3 regions of the Arsenophonus endosymbiont of Crataerina pallida genome follow, and region 3 is predicted to be linked to each of the others. Evidence: predicted binding sites of a transcription regulator. Region 3 holds the regulator's gene; each other region holds the start of a gene.

Region 1 (8,133 bases), 1.5 Mb from region 3:
AAAAAAACAAAGATACCGCAAATGGGTACCAGACGAATAGTAAAATTAATGAAAAATATTATCATTCTTACATTAATAATGATAATCATCATTATATGCTACTCGAATTAATTTAGCGCTTTTTTTAAATGACAGCAATTGATATTGATCAATAGTTCTCTAGAGAGTGAAGTATTGGCATCAAAATTAGTGTTAATTCATTAGTTTTTATTAAAAAAACCATTTTCTAAAATTGAATATGCTAATAGTCTGATGTTAGATCAGACTATTAACTATATAATATATATTAACAATTAACGCTTTTTATTGAGTGCCGCCGCCAGTGCATCACCCATTACACTATTAGCGAATAGCGTATTGTTGCGTTGGGATGTTTTAGTTGAACTGGCTGAGGAGGCATTTTTGCCTGTCTGTGGCTTATTACGATGTTGTTGTGGCGTATCTGCTGTTTTCTCATCCAGACGCATGCTTAATGCAATTCGTTTACGGTTTAAATCAATATCGATGACTTTAACGGTGATAATATCCCCTGTTTTGACTAGAGAATGAGGATCTTTAATAAATTTATCGGACAGAGAGGAAATGTGTACCAAACCATCCTGATGAACGCCAATATCGACAAACGCACCAAAATTGGTCACATTGGTCACCGAACCTTCTAATATCATGCCTACTTTAAGATCTTCCATGGTTTCAATGCCATCGATAAAAGTGGCTGTTTTAAATTCTGGCCGCGGATCTCGTCCAGGCTTTTCTAATTGTTTTAGAATATCATTTACCGTCGGAATACCAAATTTGTCTGTAGTAAACAATTCTGGTTTGAGATTATTAAGCACGCTGGTGTTACCCATAATCGTTTTTAAGGGTTGCTTAGTGGTTAATAAAATCTTTTCTACAATCGGATAAGCTTCAGGATGAACTGTTGAGGCATCGAGAGGATTATTCCCTGCCATAATGCGTAAAAAGCCCGCACACTGCTCAAAAGCTTTTGTACCAAGACGTGTAACTTCCAATAGTTGTTTGCGGTCATTAAAGCGCCCGTGTTCGTTACGCCAATTAACGACATTTTGCGCAATCGCTTCACTTAGTCCTGCAATATGTGAAAGAAGAGCAACAGAGGCGGTATTTAGATCAACACCGACTGAGTTTACACAATCTTCAACTACCGCTGTCAATTTTTTAGCTAGTAAAGTTTGGTTAACATCATGTTGGTATTGACCAACACCAATTGATTTGGGATCAATTTTTACTAATTCGGCTAGTGGATCTTGTAAACGGCGGGCAATAGAGACTGCGCCACGTAAAGAGACATCGAGTGCTGGAAATTCTTGAGCCGCTAACTCAGATGCCGAGTAAACTGAAGCACCAGATTCACTAACGATTACTTTCTGGGCGGTAATTTGCGGGTACTGTTTTTTAACTGCGGCAAAAAAGCGTTCAGTTTCACGTGAGGCAGTACCATTACCAATAGCGACCAAGGCAACTTTATATTTCTCACATAAGGATGCTATAGTCGTTGCAGATTTAGTTGCTTGTCCGGTGTGAGGATAAATCGTATCTGTGGTAATGAGTTTGCCTGTCGCATCAACAATAGCAACTTTGACCCCAGTGCGTAAACCAGGATCTAATCCCATGGTGGTATGCATACCAGCAGGCGCCGCCATCAAAAGGTCACGTAGATTACGGGCGAAAACATGAATCGCTTCTTCTTCTGCTTTTTCACGTAAGGTGCCCATCAATTCTGTTTCAAGATGTAACAGAATTTTAACTCGCCATGTCCAACTGATAACGGCTTTTCGCCATTTATCTGCTGGTGCATTATTTAAATGTAAGCCAAAGTGTTGGGTAATAATTTCTTCACAATAACTTTCTTTTGGTGGTGATTCAAATTGTGGATCGGCATTAAGTGATAATTGTAAAATACCCTCGTTACGGCCACGAAACATAGCAAGTGCACGGTGGGATGGGATATGCGAAATAAGCTCATGGTGATCAAAATAGTCGCTAAATTTTGCACCTGTGGTTTCTTTACCTTCAATAACTTTTGCCGTTAAATGGGCATTTTTCCACAAATAATTACGAATTTTGCTAAGTAAATTTGCATCTTCAGCGAAGCGTTCCATTAAAATATAACGAGCACCATCGAGCGCAGCTTTAGTGTCATTAATATTTTTTTGTGGATCAATAAAGGTTTCAGCTATCTGCTCTGGTATATGTTGGGGCTCATTCCATAACCGCTTTGCGAGTGGCTCTAAACCTGCTTCAATCACTACTTGGCCTCGTGTCCTACGTTTTGGTTTATAGGGTAAGTAGAGATCTTCGAGCTCAGTTTTATTAAAAGTGTTATTAATCGCCTGAGCAAGTTCAGCCGTAAGCTTTCCTTGTTCATTAATCGATTTTAGGATAGTTTGGCGGCGCTTGTTTAATTCACGTAAGTAACTTAAACGTGTTTCAAGTTTACGTAGCTGGTTATCATCGAGTCCTCCTGTGACTTCTTTACGATAACGGGCAATAAAAGGAACAGTATTTCCTTCATCGAGTAATGTAATGGCTGAAAGTATTTGCGCTGGCGTTGTATCTAATTCATGTGCAATAATTTTGCTTAAGGATTTATTCATCATTTTAGTTTCTTCAATACTTAAATAGGACGCAATTAACGACTTATGTGCGCATTTATACGTGTTGAAAACAATAATTTCCAGTTAACATTATATTTGGATATTAGAACTTGATGTAGTGAACGAAAACTTTTTTTGAATTATATATAGTAATTAGTTTAAATTAAGGTTAATCATACTGAGTTTTTATTGTGAAAAATAATTATATTACTCGTGAAGGGTGGGACAACCTCAAACAAGAGTTGAAGTTTCTTTGGCGTGAGGAGCGGCCGAAAGTCACTCAAGCTGTATCAGAGGCAGCGGCGCTTGGTGATCGTTCAGAGAATGCGGAGTATATTTATGGTAAAAAGCGATTACGAGAAATTGATCGACGTATTCGATTTTTATCTAAACGTCTTGAAGTATTGAAAATAGTTGATCCCGATCCTCGGCAGGAAGGTAGAGTTTATTTTGGGGCTTGGGTAAAACTACAAGATGAAAATGGTGGTATTAAAGTTTTTCGTTTAGTTGGACCAGATGAATTTAATCCGGCTAAAAAATGGATTTCTATTAATTCACCAGTGGCAAGGGAATTATTAGGTAAACAAATTGATGATGAAGTTACGGTGAATACGCCAAATGGTATTATTACTTATTGGATATTGGAAATTAATTATCAAGGAATTGAGTTGTAAATGATATAAAATTAAAAAAATCAATAAAATGTAAATATTAATCTAAAAAAGCCTAATAGGAATTAGTTATATTATTATTGTCTTATTTGTTATTAAGACACTATATATAGGGATCTTAAAAATATTTGTGGAGTCAAAAAATGCAAGAAAATTATAAAATTCTTGTTGTGGATGATGATATGCGTTTGCGCTCTTTACTGGAGCGTTATTTAACTGAACAGGGTTTTCAAGTTCGTAGTACCGCCAATGCGGAGCAAATGGATCGTATTTTGACGCGTGAATCTATTCATTTGATTGTACTGGATTTGATGTTACCTGGTGAAGATGGCTTATCTATTTGCCGTCGTTTAAGGAGTCAAAATAATCCTATCCCAATTATTATGGTAACAGCAAAAGGTGAAGAAGTAGATCGGATTGTTGGATTAGAAATTGGGGCGGATGATTATATACCTAAACCATTTAATCCTAGAGAGTTATTGGCTCGTATTCGCGCCGTATTACGACGTCAGGTAAATGAGCTGCCGGGTGCGCCGGCACAGGACGAGGCGGTGATTCGGTTTGGTAAATTCAAATTAAACCTAGGAACAAGGGAAATGTTTCAAGATGATGAGTCTATGCCATTAACCAGCGGTGAGTTTGCGGTTTTAAAAGTGCTGGTCTCATATCCACGTGAGCCTCTATCTCGTGATAAATTGATGAGTCTTGCTCGAGGGCGTGAATATAGTGTGATGGAGCGTTCGATAGACGTGCAGATTTCACGTCTTCGTCGAATGATTGAGGATGATCCTACTCATCCACGTTATATTCAAACGGTTTGGGGGTTGGGTTATGTATTTGTACCAGATGGTAGTAAAGCATGAAACGATTGCGTTTTTCCAGACGTAACACGTTTTCTCGTTCATTATTTGTTATTGTTACTTTACTGTTTGCTAGTTTAGTCACCAGCTATTTAGTTGTGCTTAATTTTGTTGTAATGCCGAGTCTTCAGCAGCTTAATAAAGCCTTAGCCTATGAAGTGCATACGTTATTAACAGAGAAAATTGAATTGCAAGATGGAAATGCAATTTTAATGCCGCCATCATTTAAGAAGAAAATCTATAAAGAACTGGGTATTAATTTTTATACCGAGTCGCGTGCTATGGCAAAAGGCTTACGTTGGGCAAGACATTATGAGGAATTAAGCCAGCAGATGGCGGAATATATGGGTGGCAAGGCGGATGTTCGTCTTGAAATTGCCAAAGAGCATCCTTTTTTATGGTTAAACTCTTATCTTGCCCCAAATGTTTGGATACGACTGCCTTTAACTGAAATAGGACAGAATCAGTTCGCCGTTGTATTTCGTTATACATTGGCTATTTTTTTAACCATTTTTGCTGTTACATGGCTTTATATTCGTTATCAGAGTAGACCATTATTTGTATTAGAAAGCTATGCCAAGCAAATGGGAAAAGGTGTCATGGTTCCAGCAATCAAGGAAGAAGGTTCATTAGAAATACGTTATGTCATCCGCGCTTTTAATCGTATGTCGTCAGGAATAAAAATGCTGGAAAATGATAGAACGATATTAATGGCAGGCGTGAGTCATGATTTGAGAACTCCGTTAACCCGGATCCGTTTAGCAACAGAAATGATGAATGAAAAGGATCAATATCTAGCAGAATCAATTAACAAAGATATTGAAGAGTGTAATGCCATCATTGGGCAGTTCATGGACTATATATGTACAGGCAGGGAAATGAACATGGAGTTTTGTGACTTGAACAAAGTCCTACTTGAAGCTGTTAATGCTGAGAGTAGTTTCCTGTCTAATATTGAGACGCAGATTAGTTCATCACCTATCATTATTAATGCTAATGTAATTGCCATAAAACGAGCAGTAACCAATATGCTGGTTAACGCCCTCCGCTATGGAAATGGTTGGGTAAAAGTCAGTAGTGGTGTGATAAAAGATCATGCCTGGTTTCAGGTTGAGGATGATGGAGCAGGAATTAAAAAAGAAAGTATTCAACATCTTTTTCAACCTTTTGTGCAAGGTGAAAGGGCAAGAAGTAATGGTGGTACAGGACTAGGATTAGCAATTATTCGCCGAATTATTGATGCTCATGATGGTGAAATTATTATAGATAAAAGTAAACGGGGAGGGTTATCTATACGGGCAACTTTACCATTATGGAAAAATAAAAATCTATATTTTTATTTAGCCGTAATTTAACGGAAATTTTATTATATTTTATGAAATCATATAATTCTTTGATTTTGAAAATTTATTATATCGATATATAAGGCTCTATTTTTAAATAAATTGATTATTTATTTAACAGTCATAAAACTGTCATAAATAATACATCTTTCTGTCATCTAACTAACCTATTTTTTCCTCGTATTTTTTAACTCGCTACAATTAACAGAGTAATTTGTTTCTCTTTCATCTCAAATAGGAGAGATTATGAAATTGATGCGTTCTATCATCGTTAATATCATAGCCATGTTTTCTTTGACCGCCATGTCAGCTTTTGCGGCAACAAGCCTTACTGGCGCTGGTGCCACATTTCCCGCGCCAGTTTATGCAAAATGGGCAGATAGTTACCAAAAACAGACCGGCGATCAGATTAACTACCAGGGGATTGGTTCATCCGGTGGGGTAAAACAGATTATAGCTAAAACGGTCGATTTCGGTGCTTCAGATGCGCCTTTAAGTGATGAAAAACTCAATCGAGAAGGACTCATTCAATTTCCAACTGTGATTGGTGGTGTTGTTCCAACAATCAATATTTCAGGTATTCAATCTGGGCAATTGATATTAGATGGCAAAACATTGGCTAACATTTATTTAGGTAACATTAAAAAATGGAATGACCCAAAAATTGTTGAATTAAATCCAGGTTTAGCATTGCCAGCACAAAATATTACCGTTGTTCGCCGTGCTGATGGTTCAGGAACGACTTTTGTTTTTACCAGTTATCTGGCTAAGGTGAATGCTGATTGGAAAAGTAAGATTGGCACGGGTTCTACGGTTAGATGGCCAACTGGCATTGCTGGAAAAGGTAATGAAGGCGTTGCTGCATTTGTTCAGCGTCTGCCTGGTGCTATTGGCTATGTAGAATATGCTTACGCTAAACAGAACAAATTAGCTTATACCAAATTAATTTCTGCCGATGGAGAAGCGGTGTCGCCAACAGCCAGTAGTTTTAGTGCCGCTGCTAAAAAAGCTGATTGGACTAAAACCTTTGCACAAGATCTGACTAATCAGGTAGGCCAAAATGTCTGGCCAATTACTTCTGCTACTTTTATTTTATTACATAAAGAACAAAAAAATATTGAGAAGGCGAAAGCAATATTAACCTTCTTTGACTGGGCATACGATAAAGGCGCTGAACAGGCTAAGGCTTTGGATTATGCTACCTTGCCGAACGAAGTTGTGGCCCATATTAGGGCGGCATGGAAAAGTAATATAAAAGACGCTAATGGTAATTCTGTATATTGAATTGAGCGTGGCATCAGCTGATAGCAAAAATCGCGCTCTATTATAAATGAACGATTATCCCCTTGTTATATAAGGGGATTAAAATGAGAAAAAACAATGGCTGAGAAGTTAACGACATATAAAGCACCGGGAAAAAAAGGTGATATTATTTTTGGTGCTCTCGTTAAACTAGCTGCACTAATTACACTGTTAATGTTAAGTGGAATTATTATTTCTTTGATTATTGCATCGTGGCCAAGTATTGAAAAATTTGGCTTTTCTTTTCTTTGGTCAAAGGATTGGGATGTTCCTGCCCAGGAATTTGGTGCGCTAGTGACCATTTATGGCACGGTAGTAACGTCGTTAATTGCATTGATCATTGCAGTGCCTGTCAGTTTTGGCATTGCTTTATTCTTAACAGAATTATCACCAAATTGGTTAAAGCGACCGTTAGGTATTGCGATTGAATTATTGGCGGCCATACCGAGTATTGTTTATGGCATGTGGGGATTGTTTGTTTTTGCGCCACTATTTGCCACTTATTTTCAAGAGCCGATTGGTAACGTTTTGGCAGGTATACCAATTATTGGTGAATTATTTTCAGGCCCGGCTTTAGGTATCGGCATCTTAGCTGCTGGCGTGATCCTGGCAATTATGATTATTCCTTATATTGCTTCAGTGATGCGGGATGTTTTTGAGCAGACCCCAGTTATGATGAAAGAATCTGCTTATGGTATTGGCTGCACGACTTGGGAAGTTATCTGGCATATCGTATTGCCCTATACGCGTAATGGTGTGATCGGCGGTGTGATGTTAGGGTTAGGGCGAGCTTTAGGGGAAACAATGGCAGTCACTTTCATTATTGGTAATACTTATCAGCTAGATAGCTTTTCACTTTTCATGCCAGGAAATAGTATTACCTCTGCGTTGGCAAATGAGTTTGCTGAAGCGGAAAGTGGATTACATACCGCTGCATTAATGGAGTTAGGCTTAATTTTATTTGTTATTATTTTTATCGTGCTTGCGTTTTCTAAATTGATGATTATGCGTTTAGCCAAAAATGAAGGGCGCTAACATGGTGACGGCAGATACAACAAAAACTATTAATATTAAACAACGTCAACGTCGTCAGGCATGGCGGAGACAAAAAAATCGGATTGCACTGTTGCTCTCGATGATCACCATGGCATTTGGTCTGTTTTGGTTAATTTGGATCTTATTTACAACGTTAACCAAAGGGGTTGAAGGCATGTCCTGGAGTTTATTTACTGAAATGACGCCACCACCAAATTCTACCGGTGGTGGATTAGCCAATGCGATTGTAGGTAGTGGTTTGCTGGTTTTGTGGGCTACGGTGTTAGGCACACCCCTTGGCATT
Region 2 (8,133 bases), 1.5 Mb from region 3:
GGCTTGGATAGCGGGTGAACAATATTTCGGTCTAGCAAGAGAACATAATTTTTCCATTATGATAGGTGCATTTTTACTTTTTATTGCCAACAGTATTTGGCTTATCGCCAACTTTCGTTACCCATTTAAAGCTTCTAAAGCAACAATTACCGCTTGCTATTTTATTGGTCAATTTTTCATTGTACGTTCGCTTTACTTATAAGTTGGATTGATAACCATTTTTCAGCTAAATAGCATTTTTTGTCAAAAAATCCCCTCTTTTATGTTTGACTTTAGAGTTAACTCTAAAGTGTAAAGTAAATCACAGAAACGAAATTTTAAGTGAGTGAATTAAAAAGGGGATACTATGTGCGCGCATACCCATCAACAACATAAGCATACTGCAAAATGTTGCACAACCAATAGCCACAGCAGCGATAAAAAGAAAGTTAGTGGTCACAAACATAGCAAAAAAACCGTATCGCTATCAGCAAAAAATAGCGCTGATGATGAACATCATCCTGCGAAGAGTAACACTAAACTTATTGATCAGCAGGCATGCAGTGATACCAATCAATATAATTGTGTAAGTGAACATTCACTTATGCCTGAGGAAAGTAATGCCGTTATTTCAAGAGGAAAGCACCGCTTTCATTGGATTGTAAGCGGTATGGACTGCGCAAGCTGCGCGCGTAAAATTGAAATAGCCGTTAGCAAGGTCAAGCATGTCAAACAAGTAAAGGTACTGTTTACAACCGAAAAATTAATTGTCGATGCTGATGATGATGTTCGTGATGATGTAATCAAAGCTGTGCAACAAGCGGGCTTCAAATTATATAACCTCAATGCCGCCGAATCAGCCACAAAAAAGAGGCAAAATAATCCATTTAGTGAATCTAAACCTATCATTATTTTAATATTTTTTATGTTAATCAGTTGGGGAATTTCCTTCATTGATGTAAAAGTAGAACAAATTGCTTTTATTTTAACAACATTATATGGACTCTACCCGATTACAGTTAGAGCAATACAACTGATACGCTCAGGTACCTTTTTTGCAATAGAAACATTGATGAGTGTTGCGGCAATAGGCGCATTATTCATTAATGCCAGCGAAGAAGCCGCGATGGTACTGTTGTTGTTTATGATAGGAGAAAGATTAGAGTCATATGCCGCTGGACGCGCACGCCGAGGCATCAGTAGTTTAATGGCCCTTATTCCTGAACAAGCGGTACTCATTAAAAATGGTGTAAAAACCACTGTCCCTGTCTCGACACTGCAACCAGGCGACATCATTGAAATCCTTCCTGGTGGCCGTTTACCCACTGATGCTGGATTAGTGAATGAATTTGCCAGTTTTGATGAAAGTGCATTAACCGGTGAATCAATACCTGTTGAACGAAAAACGGGGGAAAAAGTATCAGCCGGCGCACTTTCTATCGATCGCGCTATACAAATGAAAGTAATATCTGAACAAGGGCAAAATGCGATCGATCGCATAATGATATTAATTGAAGAAGCTGAAGAGCGCCGCGCCCCAATTGAACGATTTATTGATCGTTTTAGCCAAATTTACACGCCCCTTATTATGTTAGTCGCAACATTGGTTATTATTATTCCACCACTATTTTTTGCTCAATCATGGGACATATGGATCTATCGTGGTCTAACCTTGCTGTTAATAGGCTGTCCTTGCGCTTTAGTGATCTCTACTCCAGCGGCAATTACTTCTGCTCTGGCAGCAGCAACCCGTCGAGGAGCCTTGATTAAAGGTGGCGCAGCCTTAGAGCAATTAAGTTCTGTCACCCAAGTTGCCCTGGATAAAACAGGTACACTTACCGAAGGGAAACCACAAGTTACTGACATCATAACCGCTGAAACAGTGACCGAGGAAAAACTATTGCAATTTACCGCTTCAGTCGAAAGCGGATCACACCATCCTTTAGCAAAAGCAATTTTGGCTAAGGCTCAAGCGCTAGAAATAAATGTTGAACCCGCCCAGAATCATAAAGCATTGGCTGGTATTGGGGTGGAAGGTTATTTGGCAGATAAATATATTCTGGTGTCAGCACCGAATAAAATCTCTGACGATATATTAACCATACAATGGCAGCAAACTGTAAAAACACTTGAAAATCAAGGTAAAACTGTTGTTGTGGTACTAGTCGATAACAAGCTACTTGGCGTTATTGCTATGCAAGATACATTACGCTCAGATGCCATTGATGCAGTTAATAAACTGCAAAAACTGGGTATTAAAACCGTCATGTTAACGGGTGATAACCCACTGGCAGCTGAATCAATTGCGCAAAAAGTTGGTTTAGATTATCGGGCAGGGCTGTTACCTGAAGACAAAGTCAATGCCATTATAGCACTCAGTAAAACCAACCATACACTGATGGTTGGCGATGGTATCAATGATGCTCCCGCAATGAAGGCCGCAAATGTTGGCATCGCCATGGGTAATGGAACGGATGTCGCTCTTGAAACCGCTGATGCGGCATTGACTCATAACCGGCTAACTGGATTAGCCGAGATCATTATGTTATCACGAGCAACCAGAGCCAATATTCGTCAAAACATTACTATCGCTTTAGGACTAAAAGCTATCTTCCTGGTGACCAGTTTATTAGGCATAACCGGCTTATGGATGGCTATTTTAGCAGATTCCGGTGCCACTGCATTAGTGACCGCAAATGCGCTCCGTTTATTGAAGGATCGCCACCCAGAATAAATACTTTGTTAAATATTATTTATATATTTGAAAAAAGAGAGACATGATTCAATAATCTCTCTTTTTTCAATATACTTTTTGTTTAACACCGTTTCGCTTTTAGTATTAATTAACTTTCTTGCGGATCAAATAACGGTAGGGAGGTTGCTGAATCTCTTCAGCAAGCAATTGATGTTCCATAAAACGGCAAAAAGCAGGAATATCACGGATTGTAGCCGGATCATCCGCAATAATTAATAACGTTTCATCTTCAACCATCTGACGAACCATTTTTCTTATCATCATCATTGGCTCAGGACAACGTAATCCTTGTGTATCAAGGGTTCGGTTAGGGTTAGTAAAAATATCTGGCATTGGTATTTAGTTTTAAAGCCTATTCAATAGGTTGGAATTATATTACAAATCAAATAAATTCTCCCGCCATTTATTAAATAAAAATAGATAAGAAAACTTTATTATTCATTTTGCTTTTATCTTATCTCAGGCGTATGATGCACCGCGTAAATTAAATTATCATGGGTTCCCTCACCCCATTTAACCAAAAAGGTATAATATGTTCGAATTTACGTCACAACAGCGTATCAAAGCACTCATTTGGCTTTCCTTTTTTCATATATTGATTATTACCTCCAGTAATTATCTGGTACAACTGCCAATTACCATTTTTAGCTTTCATACCACATGGGGAGCATTCACTTTCCCTTTTATTTTTTTAACAACGGATCTAACTGTACGTATTTATGGTGCTCCTCTCGCTCGACGGATTATTGCTGCAACTATGCTGCCGGCTCTTTCTGTCTCCTACATTCTTTCGGCGCTTTTTTACCAAGGACAATGGCAAGGGTTTATCACACTAAATGAATTTAATCTATTTGTTGCCCGTATTGCGCTAGCAAGCTTTATGGCTTACGCTTTAGGTCAGATTATGGATATTTTCGTGTTCAATAAATTACGTAATTATCGTCGTTGATGGATTGCGCCGACTGCGGCAATGTTTTTCGGTAATCTACTGGATACGATTGCTTTCTTTTTCATTGCATTTTATCACAGCACTGATCCTTTTATGGCGGCCAATTGGGTAGAAATTGCTTTAGTCGATTATAGCTTTAAGTTATTTATTTGTATGTTATTTTTCCTCCCTGCTTATGGATTGATGTTGAACTTCATTCTAAGTTACTTTTTCCAAGGTCAACACCAAAAGAATGGTTATCTAGCTGCAGATAATAATTAAGTTGAATCAAGACAAAATTTGCCTAATTGAATATCTGTTTAGCGACAAAACCATCTATTGAGTGGAAAGTGACGATATCCACTCAGTGGAATACCTTGTAACCAACAGAATGCGCAGCAATAATTCCGTTATAGGTGAATTGTTGACCTTAATCTAATGTCTGATAGCGACTTAATAAGTAGTCATCGAACACAATATAAGCCACTCTTAATCAATAATCTTTATTAAGAAACAAAAACGAGCATTCATGGTGACTTTTTGTAGCAGAACTAACAAATTTATGACAAAGCTCACAATTATACTTGAATAATTAAAAAATTATTTCTATCGCCGATATATATTTTGTCTGTTTACTCACAAATTTATAACATTTTCGCATTCGTATGCAGACATATGCATTAAAATGAGTTATCTTAGCGCGCGATTAAGAAAAAAGACCTAATAATAACGTCTCACATTTTCGTTTTAGCAATTGCTTATTACTTGATAGCAAAAATTTAAATGCTATCGGAGGGGAATTATGTTAAGTATTTTTAAGCCAGCACCACATAATAAAAGAGTTCCGGCAGATCAAATTGATCCGCTTTATCGTCGCCTACGTTGGCAAATTTTCTTCGGTATCTTTTTTGGTTATGCCGCTTACTACCTCGTTAGAAAGAATTTTGCATTAGCGATGCCCTATTTAATTGAGCAGGGTTTTTCTAAAGGTGATCTTGGTTTTGCTTTATCAGGTATCTCAATTGCGTATGGTATCTCAAAATTTATCATGGGCTCAGTCTCTGATCGTTCAAATCCGAGAGTATTTTTACCTGCCGGGCTAATTTTATCCGCCTCAGTAATGCTGATTATGGGCTTTGTGCCTTGGGCTACCTCAAGCATTATGATTATGTTTGTGCTGCTCTTCCTATGCGGGTGGTTTCAAGGTATGGGATGGCCTCCTTGTGGCCGAACAATGGTTCACTGGTGGTCACAAAAAGAACGGGGTGGCATCGTTTCAATTTGGAACTGCGCGCATAATGTTGGTGGTGGCATCCCGCCGTTGTTATTTATATTAGGCATGGCATGGTTCCACGACTGGAAAGCAGCACTATATATGCCTGCTTTTGCTGCCATTTTTGTTGCTATGATTGCCTTTGCTTTAATGCGTGATACGCCACAATCTTGTGGTTTACCACCGATTGAAGAATATAAAAATGACTACCCACCTGATTATACTGATAAAGACGAAAAAGAGCTGACTGCAAAGCAGATTTTTATGCAATATATTTTGCCTAATAAGCTACTTTGGATGATCGCTTTTGCTAACGTTTTCGTATACTTATTACGTTATGGTGTACTCGATTGGTCACCAACTTACTTACGTGAAGTTAAACACTTTGCTATGGATAAATCCTCATGGGCTTATTTCTTATATGAATATGCAGGTATTCCAGGCACGCTACTTTGCGGTTGGATGTCAGATAAAGTTTTCAAAGGAAACCGTGGCGCCACCGGCGTATTTTTCATGGCATTAGTCACCATTGCAACTATTGCCTTCTGGCTCAATCCGCCAGGTAATCCTCATATTGATATGGCTTGCATGCTAATTATTGGCTTCTTAATTTATGGCCCTGTTATGTTGATCGGTTTACATGCGCTTGAATTAGCACCCAAAAAAGCCGCAGGTACTGCTGCTGGTTTTACCGGTTTATTTGGCTACCTTGGTGGTTCGGTAGCAGCAAGTGCTATCGTGGGTTATACCGTTGACTATTTTGGCTGGAATGGCGGCTTTATGGTAATGATTGGCGGTAGTTTACTTTCTGTTATTTTATTATTTATCGTGATGCTGAGTGAAAGCAAGCATAAACGCGAAATGGCAGAACAACATAGCTAATTTATGTCATAAATCAGTTATCTTTAATTAATAAGCTTGGCAAAAAGGGGAACTCATTTTATCACTGATTTCCCCGCTCATAATAAAGAGAATTATACTAATGAATATAAAATTAAATAGCTTGGTTGCTAGTATGTTATTAGTTATGTCAATGTCAACAATGGCACAATCTAACGCAAAAGTCGTTATTGCTCACCGCGGGGCAAGTAGTTATCTACCAGAACATACATTACCCGCCAAAGCAATGGCTTATGCGCAAGGTGCCGATTTCCTTGAACAAGATCTGGTAATGACAAAAGATAATGAACTGATTGTATTACATGATCATTACCTAGATAGCGTTACAGACGTTGCGGATCGCTTCCCTGGCCGCGCTCGCAAAGATGGTCGCTTCTATGCCATTGATTTTACCTTACCCGAAATTCGATCACTCAAATTTACTGAAGCCTTTGAAATTAAAGATGGTAAAAAAGTTCAAACCTATCCTAATCGTTTCCCGATGGGAAAATCCAGCTTCCATATTCATACTTTTCAAGAAGAAATTGAATTTGTCCAAGGTTTGAATAAATCTACTGGCAAAAATATCGGCATTTACCCGGAAATTAAAGCACCTTGGTTTCACAAACAAGAAGGAAAGGATATTTCGACCAGAGTGTTAGAAGTTCTGAAGCAATATGGCTACAGCAAGAAAAGCGACAATGTTTATCTTCAGTGCTTTGATGCGAATGAATTAAAACGCATTAAAAATGAACTTTTACCTAAATTAGGCATGGATTTAAAACTGGTTCAATTAATTGCTTACACTGACTGGCATGAAACTTATGAAGAGCAGCCTAACGGTACATGGACAAATTATAGCTATGATTGGATGTTTAAACCGGGAGCAATGAAAGAAGTTGCTAAGTATGCTGATGGCATTGGCCCAGATTACCACATGCTTATTAATGAAAGCTCCAAACCTGGTAAAATAAAACTTACTGCTATGGTTAAAGATGTGCACAAAAATAAGTTAGTCGTTCATCCTTATACCATTCGGATTGATAAGCTACCAAATTACGTGAAAAACGGTCAACAGCTGTTTGATATTATCTATAACAAAGCTAACGTCGATGGTGCCTTTACCGATTTCCCTGATCTCGGGGTAAAATTCTTGCAAAAACAGCATCAACATCAATAATAGCCAGCAATAAATTCAGCGGTAATAATTTACCGCTGATTACTATTAGTTTACTGATAATTAAGCTCGCTCTATAGAAAAAGAGATAACATCACTGATTTTTTCTGCATTCAGCGCCAACATGACTAAACGATCAATACCTAAAGCAACACCTGAACAATCAGGTATGACTTTATCTAGCGCAGCAAGCAGACATTCATCAATAGGCTGTTCTGGTAAACCCATTTTTTCGCGCATTTGATTATCATGCTCAAAACGTTCTCGCTGTTCTTGTGCATCAGTCAACTCACGAAAACCATTGGCCAACTCAATACCCTTAAAATAAACTTCAAAACGCTCAGCAACTCGGTGGTCTTCTTTACTAATTTCAGCTAATGCTGCCTGTGAAGCAGGAAAATGATAGATAACGGTAGGTTTATCTTTACCTAAATTTGGTTCAACTCCCATAGTAAACAAAAATTGTAATAACACATCTTTGTCTTCTTCTGTTTCGGCATTATTTAAACCCAACTTCACTGCTGCATCACGTAATTGTTTTTTTTCTGACTCCAGTGCTAATGGATCAATGTTTAGATAACGCTGAAAGGCCTGTTGATATGATATCCGCTCAGTGGGTTGGCAGTCCAAAATTTGTTGCAACAAATCATCTACTTCATCAATAAGTCGGTACATGTCATAATGAGGCCGATACCATTCAAGCATAGTAAATTCTGGATTATGATAACGTCCCTCTTCTTCATTACGAAAAGCTTTAATCATCTGATATATAGGCCCACTGCCGGCCGCTAGCAAGCGTTTCATATGATATTCAGGACTGGTTATCATATACAATTTGGTGCTGTCAGCAATTACCGGAGCAACAAATTGGGTTTCAAACGGTGAGAGATGAATATCTGTTACCGTGAATTTGCTTAATATAGGCGTCTCTACTTCCACTACCCCTCGATCGATGAAAAAACGTCTGATTTCAGCAATAATTTTGTCTCTTTTCAGTAAGTTATTGATAGACGCGCTCGGTTGCCAATTCACTATCTCACTCATTGTAAAAACTCCAAAAAAGAATAAAGCGCGCTAGTTTACTCGCCTGTAAACAAATAAACAAATTTTTCATATCGTTAATCTCATCACTCTGTTTTTTA
Region 3 (8,133 bases):
CGGCAACTAAAGTTTCGCGTGCATGTAGCTGGACATCTGGATTATTAAAACGAGCAAGAATTACACCACTTTCTAGTGCAATTGATTTACTTTCGATTTTCTCTTTCTTTAAAATATTGCGAACTTGATCCAAAGTCTGTTCATTGGCTGCGGTTCCCCGCACGCCAGTAATCTGAACAGCCGGATCCTCTCCATAAAGATTGGGAAGCGCATACAGCAGACCGATGAGCAACGCAGCGATCAGCATCAAATACTTCCACAAAGGATAACGATTTAGCACGGCAATTCCCTTCGGGAAAATCAGAAATTAGATAGATTTCATTGTACCTTTTGGAAGTACAGCAGCAACGAAATCACGTTTAATGGTTACTTCATTGGTGTCATTTAATGCAACAACAATGTAACCCGTTTCAGATACTTTAGTGACGCGGCCAATTAATCCACCGGTTGTTAGTACCTCATCACCTTTAGCAATAGAATCCATTAATTTTTTGTGCTCTTTAGCTCGCTTCTGCTGTGGGCGTAAGATCATAAAATAAAAAATCAATCCGAAAACAACCAGCATGATGATCAAAGAATATGGGTTTCCTTGCGCTTGACCACCAGCTGAAGCGACTGCTTCAGAAATAAACAAACTCATCAAAATTTCCTCATTGTGATTAAAACAATATTTCTAGCTCAAAAAATTAATCCAAGCCTATAAATCCTACACTGATTTGATTCAATTAGCACGACTGAAATTATACTCTAGTTTGATGAAATCGATTTATTGATCCGTCGATAAAAATCTACTGCAAAAGCCTCAAATTCACCTTTTTCAATCGCTTGTCGAATTTCAGCCATTAGCCGTTGATAATAACGCAAATTGTGTAAGGTATTAAGCCTGGCACCAAGAATTTCATTACATCGGTCAAGATGATGTAAATAAGCACGGCTATAGTGAGAGCAAGTATAGCAGTCACAATGGGCATCTAACGGCGAAGTATCCGATTTGTATTTAGCCTTACGGATTTTAATTACACCTTCAGTGACAAATAGATGGCCATTTCGAGCATTCCTGGTTGGCATTACACAATCAAACATATCAATACCGCGCCGAACCCCTTCAACCAGATCCTCCGGTTTACCGACCCCCATTAAATAGCGTGGTTTATTGTGCGGGATTTGTGGGCAAACATGCTCTAAAATACGGTGCATATCCGCTTTAGGTTCACCGACAGCTAAACCACCAACAGCGTAACCATCAAAACCAATCTCGACCAGGCCTTTTACGGATATATCACGTAAATCCGGATAAACACTGCCCTGAATAATGCCAAACAACGCATTTTTATTAGCTAACTCATCAAATCGTTGGCGACTACGTTTTGCCCAGCGAAGAGACATTTCCATCGATTTTTTGGCATAATCCCACTCAGCCGGATAGGGTGTGCACTCATCAAAAATCATGACAATATCCGAACCAAGATCGTACTGAATTTCCATCGACTTTTCAGGGCTCAGGAAAACCTTTTCGCCATTGATTGGATTGCGAAAATAAACACCCTCTTCTTTAATTTTACGCATGGCACCAAGGCTAAAAACCTGAAATCCACCGGAATCAGTCAAAATTGGTCCTTGCCATTGCATAAAATCATGCAGATCGCCATGTAATTTCATTATTTCCTGTCCAGGACGCAACCATAAATGAAAAGTATTGCCTAACAGGATTTGGGCCCCGGTTTGTTTAACTTCTTCTGGCGTCATCCCTTTGACTGTACCATAAGTGCCAACCGGCATAAAAGCAGGCGTTTCTACAATCCCACGCTCAAAAATCAAGCGACCACGACGAGCTTGGCCGTCTTGGCTTTGTAATTCATATTTCACTTTGCCTCTCTAACATCAGAAAAACAGTCTGATGGGTTAGTTACATATTCAGTTAAATAAATTGCTGATATCAATTTAATAGTTAACAACTAGTTAGCCACTTTTTCACTTTCTGCTTTAGGATTGTGCGTGATAAACATGGCATCACCATAACTAAAAAAACGGTACTTTTCTGCGATTGCTTGTTGATAGGCATTCATCGTATTTTGATAGCCAGCAAAAGCAGATACCAACATAATCAAAGTAGACTCAGGTAAATGGAAATTAGTAATTAATGCATCAACAATTTTAAAATGAAAGCCTGGGTAAATAAAAATTCGAGTATCATCAAAAAAGGGGCCAATAATACCTTCTTTACATGCACAAGCCGCGCTTTCTAATGATCGAATCGAAGTTGTGCCAACTGCAATAACCCGTTTACCTCTCGCTTTACACGCCAATATTGCATCAACAGCCTGTTGCGATACTTCAACATATTCTGCATGCATGGTATGTTCAGCGACATTCTCCACCCGCACAGGTTGAAATGTGCCGGCACCAACATGTAGCGTCACAAACGCCATTGCTACCCCTTTTTGCTGCAGCGCCGCTAGTAATGATTCATCAAAATGTAATCCTGCCGTCGGCGCAGCAACGGCACCAGGCCGTTGGCCATAAACTGTTTGATAAAGTGTTCTATCAACCTCTTCATCAGGGCGGTCAATGTAAGGTGGTAATGGCATATGACCAATATCATTTAAAATAGCTAACACATCTCGCTTATCCTGAAAATCAATTTCAAATAGCGTATCGTGTCTTGCCAACATAATGGCTTTAACACTTTCATCATCACCTAATAATAATTCGGTTCCTACCTTGGGTGCTTTAGAAGCACGAATATGCGCCAACACCCGATGACTTCCCAATATGCGTTCAATCAATACTTCAATTTTGCCGCCAGACATTTTACGACCATAAAGACGAGCCGGTATAACCTGAGTATTATTGAAAACCAGCAAATCACCTGATTCTAATTTATCAACAATATCAGTAAATATACCATGTGCCAGTTCACCTGTTGAACCGTTCAAAGAAAGTAGCCGGCAATGACTACGTTTGGCTAAGGGATAATGGGCTATTAACTCATCAGGTAATTTAAAAGCAAAATCAGAGACACGCATTTCTTTACACTATTTGATCAAAACAAGCGCACTAGTCTAGTGCGGCGATAAAAACAGTGCAACAAATAAGCATCACGAAAATTAAAAATTCACTTATAATGACACTATGAATTTTCTTGCACACTTACATTTAGCTCAACGAGCACAAAGTTCCTTATTAGGAAATTTAATGGCGGATTTCGTTCGCGGTGATCCTGAAGGCTTATATTCACCAGATGTTGTGGCCGGGATCAGAATGCATCGTCAGGTAGATAAATTCACCGACCAGCACCCCATTGTGATTAATGCCAAGCAACTTTTTCGACCGCCATACCGCCGAGTCGCAGCGATCACTCTCGATTTAGTTTGGGATCATTTTCTCGCTTTATATTGGGATCAAATCGAAGCAAAACAGACTCTACCCCAATTTGTTCATTATGCTCGCCAGCAAATTGAACCAAACCTATATTATACCCCAGAAAAATTTCAAGAATTAAATGAGTATTTATGGTCACAAAACTGGCTGATCCATTATGCAGAACCTGAATATATTAATAATGTATTAAACAGCATGGCGCGCAGGCGTCCTAAACTGGCTAATTTAATCGGCTCCTTTGATGATTTTATTCTGCATTACCACGATTTTTCTGCTTTTTTTGGCAACTTTATCCAGCAATGATCGCTTTTGCCGAAACTCTATCAGAAAAAAGAGCGCCATTAATGAAAACAAATAAACCCTAGCTGATTAGAGGCTAGGGTTTATTACCGATTAAATAACACTCTTTAGGTAGCTCGCTTTATATCAGTGTTGTTTAGTGCTAATACGATCATAGAGTGCAAAAATCACTAAAACGATTAATGAAGGTACCAACCAGGCTAAATCATGAACATAAAGTGGTAATTTCTTCGCAACATCAGGAATAAATGCTTGCAAAAGCTCAGAAGATTTCATCGCACCTAATAAGCCAAAGATTAGACTGGTCAGCATAGTTGGCGCAACCACCCTGGATGGGCACTTCCACCATTTCAAGGTAAAACTCATTAAAATCAATATAATACATGGTGGATAAATCGCGATTAATACAGGAATAGAAAATTCAATCAGTTTACTCAATCCTAAATTCGAGATCACCATAGAAAAGATGCCAAGTATCCAGACTAATTTACGATAAGAAATCGGCACATAAAGCGCAAAAAATTCCGCGCAAGCGCAAGTGAGTCCAACCGCAGTTACCAGACAAGCAACAAAAATGAGTATCGCTAAGAAAAAGCTACCAAAATTACCAAAAGTATGTTGCACATAGGCATGCAAAATATCAGCACCATTGCTGGCATTAGGTAATAAGGTGCCACTATTCTCACCCAGTTTAAACAGTGAAACATAAACCAATGTTAATAACACGCCGGCAATTAATCCAGCCCACATGGTATAACGGGTTAAAAGAGCAGAATTTTCGACACCACGTGAACGGGCAGCATTAACAATAACAATGCCAAACACCATCGCACCCAAGGTATCCATTGTCAGATAACCATTAATAAAACCATTAGAAAATGCCATTTCAGTATATGATGGCGTTGATATAATGGGTTCACCTGCCGGCCAAAGTACCGCAGCAATGCCCAAAATAGCCAATGCAAGCATTTTTATTGGCGCTAAGATATGCCCTACGCTATCGAGTAGTCGTCCTGGATAGAGTGAAATAGCTATCACCACAGCAAAATAAACTAGGCTATAGATAAACAATGAAATTGATGAAACACCGCCTACTAGTGGGGCAATTCCGACTTCATAAGAAACTGTTGCCGTACGAGGTGTGGCAAATAATGGCCCAACAGATAAATAGGCGACAATAGCTAACAATAACCCCGCACATTTACCAATTGGAGCACTAAGCTGTTCGATGCCACCACCTACTTTTGCTAGCGCAATAACTACAATAACAGGCAAACCGACACCTGTTAGCAGAAATCCAGCTGCCGCTGTCCATACTTGTTCACCAGCTTGCAATCCAACCATAGGAGGAAAAATAATATTTCCTGCCCCTACAAATAACGCAAAGGTCATAAACCCTAACGCTAAAATATCTCGAGATGTTAAACGATATGCCATAATTATTTGTTAATTTGTTGTTATTTATAATTCAGCTTAAGTAGAACCAAAACCTAAACCACTTATTATTTATTGACGCTGATCTCTGCTGATTTTTAATCAATAAGAATATTTAATTAACCTGATAAATTTAGTAAAAACAGAAAAATCCGCCAATAACAGGCTACAAGTAAAACTTTTATAATGATAAAAGGCAATAGTAAATCGAAAAAGCAGAATAAACATCTGAAATAAATTTTTTATTTAGTGATTGGTTTTAGTGTTTACTCAATATACGTTATATGATTTGCATAAAATTTAATCAACACTAACATCTATTCATGCAAATGCATTATTTAGCTAAATCTGTTTAACTAAAATTCAGCAAATGAAATTTAATTTTGGCCATTTTTTGTTGTTACAATTAAACTAGACGGTAAAATAAAACTAAACACCGCCCCTTACCTAATTGACTTTCAATATCTAATTGGGAATGGTGGTGTATTAATGCATGTTTGACAATTACCAATCCCAATCCGCTACCCCCCCATTCGACGTGAACGCGATTTATCTGCTCGATAAAAACGTTCGGTTAACCGAGTCAAATGCACTGAAGCAATTCCCGGACCATTATCGCGAATAGAAAAAAGTGCTCCCTGTTTAATTTGTTGCCAACCAATATGAATAGATGTTCCAACCGGTGTATGGTTAATCGCATTATAGATAAGATTTGAAATGGCGCTTCTCAGTTGCTCTTCATTACCATAAACTTGTAATTTTTTATCCACATCAAAAATAACTTCATGCTTTCCCAAACTTAAATTTATTACATCTTGTTTTATTGTATTTAGCATTGCCGGAATATTTATCTGCTCATTCAAATTAATATGTGGTGCTATTTCAATGCGGGAAAGCTGAAGTAATTGATTAATTAAACTATCCATGCGTGCCAATTGTTCACGCATTGAGTGTAAAGCTTTTTTGTTAGCCGAATGACTATCGATTTGCTCATCCATGATTTCCAAATAACCTTGTAAAACAGTTAATGGTGTACGTAATTCATGATTAGCATTAGCAAAAAATTCGCCGCGTAATTTTTCCAATTTCACCTTTTCCGTTATGTCTTTTGCAACCATTAATAATTGGTCGTCAACATAAGACATAATTTGAAATTCAACCATCGCACCGTTATTTAATGCTATCGTAAACGGCACAGAATAGTCGGCTAACATAAAATAACGGTTGAAATCAGGATAACGGAGTAAATTGAAAATAGATTGCCCACTATCCTCCGGCCAACGAAACCCCAATAAATATTCAGCTAAACGATTACACCAAACAATATTACCTTCTGCTGTCATGATAATAACGGCATCAGGCAAAGATTCTGCACCACTCCGAAATCGCCTAATAATCTGTACCAATTCACGCCGACGTTTACGATTGCGTTGCTGTAATTGATAAATACCATAAAAAATCGGCTCCCAAACACCTTGTCCAGTTGGTGGCAGTAAACGACGTTCAAGCCAAAGCCAATCAGATAATTTCAGTAAATGATAACTATGCCAACACAAAGCGGCTAATAGTGAAATCACGAGCAACCAAGATAGATGACCAATAAAAAGTGATAATCCACATGCCGGTAAACAGAATAAAATCAGAACAACCACTAATTTTTTCCACGACAAACGTTCAAGCACGCCGACTTTTCCTTATAACCAACAATCAATAACGGACAGAGAAACGATAGCCTGTACCTCGAACTGTCTGGATCATTTTATCATGACCACCCACAGCAAGTGCTTTACGTAAACGACGAATATGCACATCTACTGTCCGATCCTCAACATAAATATTCACACCCCAAACATAATTTAATAATTGCTCACGATTATAAACTCGTTCTGGATGGGTCATAAAAAAATGCAGTAATTTGTATTCTGTCGGCCCCATTTCTATCGACGTTGTATCACTCGTTACCCGATGAGAGGTAGGATCTAGCTTCAATCCCTTCATTTCAATAACATTGTCGCTAACCATAGCTGAAACACGACGCAAAATTGCATTTACTCTAGCAATCAGCTCTTTAGGTGAAAAAGGTTTTGTCAGATAATCATCTGCCCCAATTTCTAAACCTCGCACCCGATCTTCTTCTTCTCCCCTTGCAGTTAACATCATAATCGGGATATTTCGGATCAGTTGATCACGCTTTATATGGGCAATAAGCTGGATACCCGAACCACCCGGGATCATCCAATCTAGCAAGATGAGTGCCGGATAAGGCTCTATGAGCTGCGCAATAGCTGAATCATAATCATCAGCCTCAATGGTTTGGAATCCATTCTGTTCTAATACAAAGCAAACCATCTCACGGATCGCGGTTTCATCTTCGACGACCAGAATACGTCTTACCATGATTGATCCTATCATTATTTCATTATCAAATTAGTAGGCGCCATTATTTCATATTTATGACCATTTTATGAAATATTGTGGCGAATTTCGTCAAGTTGCAAATTTTCAGGCTAAATATGAGATATGAGATTTGATATCTAATTCACAAAATTAATTAATAACTGAATTTTTGAACGATATGGTTAAAATTTTTATCTATGATTTTTTATCGACCAGATTATAGTTATCAATAACCTATCTACCCATAATTAATTTATGACCTTATTAATATAAGGAGTATATAATGCCAAACAAATTTATTGAAATGATGAAAAAAAGAAGAACTATTTATAATATAGATAATTCATTACCTATCTCTGAAGAAAGACTTATTACATTGGTTAAAGAAACGCCCTCTTCATTTAATTCGCAAACATCGCGTGTAGTTATTCTATTTGGTGATGAACATAAAAAACTGTGGCATAACATTACCAAAGAAACACTAAAAGAAATTGTGGCTAAAGAGATATTTACCACCACAGAGAAAAAAATCGATAGTTTTACTGCCGGCGCAGGTACGGTATTATTTTTTGAAGAACAAAATGTTATCGAACAATTACAGCAAAAATTTCCACTTTATGC

What was found. The regulator PhoB, encoded in region 3, activates phosphate uptake and scavenging genes when phosphate is short. The targets are predictions, from matches to a motif close to CTGTCATAAAACTGNCNNAT.
Region 1: the regulator PhoB is predicted to act here: its motif matches at 5,611-5,630, upstream of pstS (phosphate ABC transporter substrate-binding protein PstS).
Region 2: the regulator PhoB is predicted to act here: its motif matches at 4,212-4,231, upstream of glpT (glycerol-3-phosphate transporter).

The regions. Positions count from the first base shown of each region.
Region 1 covers NZ_OZ026540.1:283,369-291,501, forward strand. The annotation lists gene AACL31_RS01645 (Tex family protein) at 294-2,621, opposite strand; gene greB (transcription elongation factor GreB) at 2,807-3,292, shown strand; gene ompR (two-component system response regulator OmpR) at 3,433-4,152, shown strand; gene envZ (two-component system sensor histidine kinase EnvZ) at 4,149-5,504, shown strand; gene pstS (phosphate ABC transporter substrate-binding protein PstS) at 5,739-6,776, shown strand; gene pstC (phosphate ABC transporter permease PstC) at 6,873-7,829, shown strand; gene pstA (phosphate ABC transporter permease PstA) at 7,831-8,133, shown strand, end outside.
Region 2 covers NZ_OZ026540.1:3,285,059-3,293,191, forward strand. The annotation lists gene AACL31_RS17460 (lysoplasmalogenase) at 1-202, shown strand, start outside; gene AACL31_RS17465 (zinc/cadmium/mercury/lead-transporting ATPase) at 347-2,713, shown strand; gene tusA (sulfurtransferase TusA) at 2,819-3,067, opposite strand; partial or broken gene AACL31_RS17475 (7-cyano-7-deazaguanine/7-aminomethyl-7-deazaguanine transporter) at 3,267-3,944, shown strand; gene glpT (glycerol-3-phosphate transporter) at 4,465-5,817, shown strand; gene glpQ (glycerophosphodiester phosphodiesterase) at 5,918-6,994, shown strand; gene epmA (elongation factor P--(R)-beta-lysine ligase) at 7,055-8,035, opposite strand.
Region 3 covers NZ_OZ026540.1:1,765,730-1,773,862, reverse strand. The annotation lists gene secD (protein translocase subunit SecD) at 1-280, opposite strand, end outside; gene yajC (preprotein translocase subunit YajC) at 308-640, opposite strand; gene tgt (tRNA guanosine(34) transglycosylase Tgt) at 748-1,866, opposite strand; gene queA (tRNA preQ1(34) S-adenosylmethionine ribosyltransferase-isomerase QueA) at 1,956-3,026, opposite strand; partial or broken gene AACL31_RS09470 (ACP phosphodiesterase) at 3,133-3,746, shown strand; gene brnQ (branched-chain amino acid transport system II carrier protein) at 3,808-5,118, opposite strand; partial or broken gene phoR (phosphate regulon sensor histidine kinase PhoR) at 5,493-6,797, opposite strand; gene phoB (phosphate regulon transcriptional regulator PhoB) at 6,823-7,512, opposite strand; gene AACL31_RS09450 (nitroreductase family protein) at 7,796-8,133, shown strand, end outside.